DNA from 2 places in the Spirillospora sp. NPDC047279 genome. Region 1 is predicted to be linked to the other one. Evidence: riboswitches for the same ligand, from Rfam matches in the RefSeq annotation. Region 1 holds a riboswitch; the other holds the start of a gene.
What was found. Region 1 has a riboswitch for cyclic di-AMP ahead of ABZ810_RS22565 (C40 family peptidase). Riboswitches for the same ligand answer to the same signal wherever they lie in the genome.
Positions count from the first base shown of each region.

Region 2: it holds a riboswitch for cyclic di-AMP, as region 1 does, so the genes downstream of both, ABZ810_RS01225 (hypothetical protein) here and ABZ810_RS22565 (C40 family peptidase) in region 1, are expected to answer to the same signal.

Region 1 is NZ_JBEYUA010000008.1:300,194-303,475, reverse strand. It holds gene ABZ810_RS22565 (C40 family peptidase) at 452-1,432, opposite strand; cyclic di-AMP (ydaO/yuaA leader) riboswitch at 1,473-1,608, opposite strand; gene typA (translational GTPase TypA) at 2,055-3,282, shown strand, end outside.
Region 2 is NZ_JBEYUA010000001.1:242,991-246,272, reverse strand. It holds gene ABZ810_RS01230 (S8 family peptidase) at 36-1,205, shown strand; cyclic di-AMP (ydaO/yuaA leader) riboswitch at 1,368-1,542, shown strand; gene ABZ810_RS01225 (hypothetical protein) at 1,545-2,480, shown strand; gene purL (phosphoribosylformylglycinamidine synthase subunit PurL) at 2,583-3,282, opposite strand, start outside.

The DNA.
Region 1 (3,282 bases):
TGGCGTAACGCGGGCCGGGCCGGCCCTTGGCCGGCGCGACATGGGCCGGGCACCGCGCCCAGTGGGCGCCCCGCATCATCGAACGCGGCGCAAAGTCGACCTAGCGCAGGCCGTACACAGCGCAGAGCGGCGCAGGGCGGGGCGCAGCGCGGAGCGGCGCAGGGACAGGCGCAGCACAGAGCAGCGCAGGGGCAGGGGCAGCACGGAGCAGCGCAGGGGCAGGCGCAGCACGGGCCCGGCGCGATGTCCGGGCGCAGCACAGGGCGGCGCGGGGTCGGGCTCAGCACGGAGCAACGCAGTGCGGGGCCAGGCGCAGCGCGGAGCGGCACAGGGCCAGGTGCAGCGCAAGCCAGCGCAGGGTCGGGCGCAGTGCGGGGTGGGGGCGAGACCGTCGGGGGTGGCTCCGGGGCGGGCCAGGGCGGACGGCTCAAGTGGGTGTGGGGCGGGTGGGCTAGGAGATTCGGTTGGCGCCGGCGTAGTCGGAGCGTTCGGAGAGCTTGGAGATCTTGACGACGTCGCCGGTCTGGGGGGCGTGGACGTAGCGGCCGCCGCCCACGTAGATGCCCATGTGGTGGAGGCTGCCGCCGAAGTAGACCAGGTCGCCGGCGCGGAGGGAGCCCTTGTCGACCTTGCTGCCCAGCTGGAAGAGGTCGCCGGTGTAGTGCGGGAGGCCGGACTTGCCGACCTGGGCGTAGGCCCAGACGACGAGGCCCGAGCAGTCGAAGCTGTTGGGGCCCGCGGCGGCCCAGACGTAGGGGCTGCCGAGCTTGCCGAGGGCCTTGCGGGTCATCCTGGCGGGCAGGTCGGAGCCCTTGATGACGGCGGTGTAGCCGGACGTGGGGTCCTTGGTGCGGGTGGTCGTCAGCTTGTCGAGCTGCTTGGTGACCTCGTCCACCTTGGCCTTGGCGGCGGCCTTGGCCTTCTGGGCCCGGTCGGCGGCCTGGGTGGCGGCGGTGTTCTTGGTCTCGGCGTCGCGGCGGGCCTGGTTGGCCTGGTCGATGCGGGCCTGGAGGGCGTTGACGACCGACGCCTGGTTCTGGGCCAGGTAGGCGGAGTCGGAGAGGCCCTCGGTGGTGCCGTTGGTGGTGAACATCATGTCCGGGCCGCCGGTCATGTAGTTGTTCGCGGCCAGGCGGCCGAGCTGCTCGCGGGCGGGAGCGGCCTGGGCCTCGAGGGCTGCGGCCGTCCGGGTGGCCTCGCGGAGGGCGCGCTGGGCCTTGCCGAGTTCGACGCGGGACTTGTTGAACTGCTCGGTGAGCTTCTCGGCCTCGGTGTTGAGGGCGTTCAGGCGCTTGCGCAGCTCGCTCTCGGTGGGCTTGCCGGAGGGGCTGGGAGCCGCGAAGGGGGCGGCGACCAGGGCGGCGGGGGCGGCCTGCGCGGGGGCGATGACGGCGCCTGTCGCGACGACCGCGGCGGTGGCCGCGATGGACATGACGAAACGGCGACGCTGGGGGTCCGGTGACAAGCCGGTGTTCTCCTCTCCTCGTCCGCCTACCGGGTTAGCTGACGGGCTCGGGCCAGGAGTCGCCCTACCGCGCGAACGCGGATTCGCCCCAGGGGGTGTTGGTTCCCCGGTTCCCCTCGGCGGGGATTCGGCGGTCCGGCCACCGTCCCTGTCGGACGTCGAGCGGCCGGATCCGCAGGAGCGTACAAAGGGATGGCAAATTACGGCAAATGCGGCGACCAAAAGGGACATGCGACTGGATGCCGCCGGATGGCGAGAACGCCCTGGTCGCAAGGGTTTCAGACGATCTGGACGCCGCCCGCACGTTCGGAAGGGTTCGAGACCTTCGCCACATCGCAGGACGGCGGCGCGGGCACGTACCTGACCCCGGTTCCGCGGTTGGACGGGTGCCGGGCCGGCGCGGACGGGTGGTCGTGAGGCTGGTCACCGCACTGGAGGGGCGGCGGCCAGAGCTGTACACAAAGGGCCCATGAAGGAGTAATCGTGGCTGGTGTCGGCCGCGGAAGGCCGGGGCGGGTTTGCGCGCCAAGTAGAATTGGCTGGGCCGCACGTCTGCGGCGATTCCCAACCATCACCCAAGCGAGTTCGCATGCCCTTCTCCACGCGCGATGACCTGCGGAACGTCGCGATCGTCGCCCACGTCGACCACGGCAAGACCACGCTGGTCGACGCCATGCTCTGGCAGTCCGGCGCCTTCCGCGAGAACCAGGACGTCGATGACCGCGTCATGGACTCCAATGATCTGGAGCGTGAGAAGGGCATCACCATCCTCGCCAAGAACACGGCGGTCCGGCACAACGGGATGACGATCAACATCATCGACACCCCCGGCCACGCCGACTTCGGCGGCGAGGTCGAGCGCGGGCTGTCGATGGTGGACGGCGTCGTCCTCCTGGTGGACGCCAGCGAGGGCCCCCTCCCCCAGACCCGCTTCGTGCTGCGCAAGGCCCTGGAGGCCAGGCTGCCGGTGATCCTGGTGGTCAACAAGACCGACCGGCCCGACGCGCGCATCGACGAGGTCGTCGACGAGACGTACGAGCTCTTCATGGACCTCGACGCCGAAGAGGACCAGATCGAGTTCCCGATCGTCTTCGCCTCCGGCCGCGCCGGCCGCGCGTCGCTCAACAAGCCCGGCAACGGCGAGCAGCCCGACAGCGAGGACCTCGAGCCGCTGTTCGAGGTCATCAAGAACACGATCCCGGCGCCCTCGTTCGACCCGGACGCGCCGCTCCAGGCGCACGTCACCAACCTCGACGCGTCCAGCTACCTGGGCCGGATCGCGCTCTGCCGCATCTACGCGGGCACGATCAAGAAGGGCCAGCAGGTCGCCTGGTGCCGCCACGACGGCAGCATCGAGCGGGTCAAGATCACCGAGCTGTTGATGACGGACGCGCTGGAGCGCAAGCCCGCCGACGAGGCCGGCCCCGGCGACATCATCGCGATCTCCGGCATCCCGGAGATCATGATCGGTGACACCATCGCCGACCCCGACGACCCGCGCCCGCTGCCGCTGATCACGGTGGACGAGCCCGCCATCTCCATGACCATCGGCACCAACAACAGCCCGATGGCCGGCCGGGAGAAGGGCACCAAGGTCACCGCCCGCATGGTCAAGGACCGCCTCGCCCGCGAGCTGGTCGGCAACGTCTCCATCCGCGTGCTGCCGACCGAGCGTCCCGACACCTGGGAGGTCCAGGGCCGCGGCGAGCTGGCGCTGGCCATCCTGGTCGAGAACATGCGCCGCGAGGGGTACGAGCTGACCGTGGGCAAGCCGCAGGTGGTCGCCAAGGAGATCGACGGCAAGAAGCACGAGCCGG
Region 2 (3,282 bases), on a different contig from region 1:
CCCCCGGCGTGGCCGCGACTGAAGGAGTCCTCCCCGTGCGGGCTGTCCCCCGAAGGCTGCTGATCACCGGCACCGCCGCGGCGTGTGTCGCCGGTGCGGCCGCGTTCCCCGTCCTGGCCGGCGGCTCCGACCCCGCACTGGTCCAGGTGACGGCCGCCGAAGGCACGCCGATCCCGGGCAAGTACATCGTCACCCTCAAGGACGGCGCCTCCACCGCGTCCGCCGTGCGGAACGCGAGGGCCGCCGCGGCGGAGCGGTTCGACGGCGTCCTCAACGGCTTCGCCGCCAGGCTCGACGCCGGCCAGCTCGACCGGCTGCGCCGCGACCGCAACGTCGCCGCGATCGAGCACGACCAGCTCGTCTCGATCAGCGGAACGCAGCGCCTCGGGCTGCCCTGGGGTCTCGACCGCGTCGACGAGCGCGCGCTGCCGCTGAGCAGGTCGTACACCTACCGGGCGACCGGCCGCGGCGTGAACGCCTACGTCGTCGACACGGGCCTGGACGTGAAGCACCCGCAGTTCCAGGGGCGCGCGTCGATCGCATGGAAGGCGCCCGGCTTCTCCAGCGGCGCCGACTGCAACGGCCACGGCACCCATGTCGCCGGCACCATCGGCTCCCAGCGCTACGGCGTCGCCAAGCAGGTCAGGATCCGTGCGCTCCGCGTGCTGGGCTGCGACGGCACCGGCCCGATGTCGAACGTCGTCGCCGCGGTCAACTGGCTGCGCAAGAACGCGGCCAAGCCCGCCGTGGCCAACATCTCGATCGGCGGCCCCAAGTCGGCCGCCCTCAACACGGCTGTGGCCAATCTCTCCAAGTCCGGCGTCGTCGTCGCGGTGGCGGCCGGCAACGACGGCAAGAACGCCTGCAACACCTCGCCCGCCGGCGCCGCCGGCGCGGTGACCGTCGGCGCGAGCGACTCGCGCGACCGCAGGGCCGGCTTCTCCAACTGGGGCACGTGCGTCGACATCCACGCCCCGGGCGTCGGAGTGACCTCCACCTGGCCCGGAAAGGGCCGTGAGGTCCTCGACGGCACCTCGATGGCGAGCCCCCATGTGGCGGGCGTCGCGGCGCTCTACCTGACCACGCACCGCAGGGCGGGCTTCGCGGAGGTCGAGAAGTGGCTCAAGGCCAACGCCACGTCCGGCCGGCTGAAGGGTCTGCCCAGTGGCACGCCCAACAAGCTGCTCTACAAGGCCAAGCTGTGAAACCAGTCACATAGGATGGCCCGGTTTCCAGGCGGCGCCCCTGGTTCCGGGACTCGCTGGCGGCACACCCGCCCCAGGGGTTTAATCTTGGCGAAGTAACGAACGTTTCCTTGCAGTTCATTGGCATTCGGTCGGTGACTCGCCACGGCCCACCGGGCAGTCTGGCCGAACCTGCCGAGTCCCGCGCCATGCCGCGCGGGAACCGGGGACCCACATGCCGGAGCGTCACCGCGCTTCCGGCCGGGGTGAATTCGGGACCGCAACCAGCGGATCCGATAGGGCTGACTCCCGGCCCGAACCCGTCAGCTAACCCGGTAGGCGAATGAGGAGAGGAGAAGCGTGGAGACCCCCACCTCCACTCGCTGGCGTCGTGCCCGGCGCGCCGTCGTCGCCGTCGCCGGCCTCGTGCCGTTGGTGGCGAGCGCGACCGTCACCGGCCCGGCCGCCCAGGCCGACCCGGGTGACGCCGGGCGGGTCAGCAAGCTGAACGCCCAGATCGAGAGGCTCGACAAGGCGTACGGCGGCGACCTCGCGAGGTTGCGCGACTCGCAGCACGACGTCAAGCAGGCCCTGCAGCGCGCTCAGGACCTCAAGGAGGACCTGGCCCAGGCCCGCGGGCTGGTGGCCCAGATCGCGGCCTCGCAGTACATGACGGGCGGCACCGACCCCTCCGTGGCCGTGCTGGCGAACGACGACCCCTCCACGTACCTCAACAACGCGTCGCTGGTCAGCCATGTGGCCCAGAACCAGGCCGGCAAGGTCCAGCAGATCCAGCAGCTGGTCGCCCAGCAGGAGAAGGCCCGCGCCGAGGCGCAGAACAAGATCAAGCAGCTCGAGAAGCAGATCAAGGACCTGGTCAAGCAGAAGGCCCGGGTCAAGGTGCTGCTCAAGAAGTACAAGCCGGAGTCCCCGAGCGTCGGCATGGCCGGGGTCACGCCCCGCATGAAGAAGGTCCACGACGTCCTGGACACCGAGTTCGGCCCGTTCCCGACCATCGGGTGCGTACGTTCCGGCGGCGACCCGCAGGACCACGCCACCGGCCAGGCCTGCGACTTCATGGTCACCACCGGCGGCCAGATGGCGACGGGCAGCGCGCAGCAGCAGGGCGACCGCGCCGCCGCCTACGCGATCGCCAACGCCGACAGGCTGGGCGTCAAGTACGTGATCTGGCGGCAGCGCATCTACGACATGCGCAGCCCCGGCTGGTCGTCCATGAGCAACCGCGGCGGCGTGACCGCCAACCACTACGACCACGTCCACGTCTCGGTCTTCTAGGACCCGCCCGGCTGTCGTTGGGCCTGGCGGGCTCCACGACGGCCGTTGACGCGCGAACGCCCGGTCACCCTCGCGGGGTGGCCGGGCGTTCGCGGTCGTGGCTCAGTCGGCGTAGCTGGGCAGGGTCCGCTCGTGGGCCTCGCCCAGCTCGGCGAGCGGGATCGAGAAGAGCTCCTCCTCGCGGCTGGAGACCGTGAGGGCGTCGCCGCCGGTGACGCCGATCTGGGCGACCGGGACGCCGGCCTGCTCGCACAGGGCGGCCAGGCGGGCCTCGCCGCCGGGCCGGATCGCGACCACGGCGCGGGCGACGGACTCGCTGAACAGGGACACGAACGCGTCGCCGGGCAGCGTGATCTGGGCGCCCAGGCCGCCGCGCAGGCACGACTCGACGAGGGTCTGGGACAGCCCGCCGTCGGAGACGTCGTGCGAGGCGGTCAGCAGGCCCTCGCGGGCGGCGGTGACCAGGACGGAGGCCAGCGCGGCCTCGGCGGCCAGGTCGACCAGCGGCGGGAGGCCGCCCAGGTGGCCGTAGACCACGTGCGCCCATTCCGAGCCGCCGAACTCCTCGCGGGTCTCGCCGAGCAGGGCGATGGTCGCGCCCTCGGAGGTGAACGACATGTTGGCCCGGCGCCGGACGTCGTCGTGCACGCCCAGCACGCCGATGACCGGCGTCGGGTTGATCGGCGTGGTGCCGGTCTGGTTGTAGAACGAGACGTTGCCGCCGGTGACCGGGATGCCGAGGTACTGGCAGGCGTCGGCCAGGCCCTCGACCGCGCGGGCGAACTGCCACATGACCCCCGGG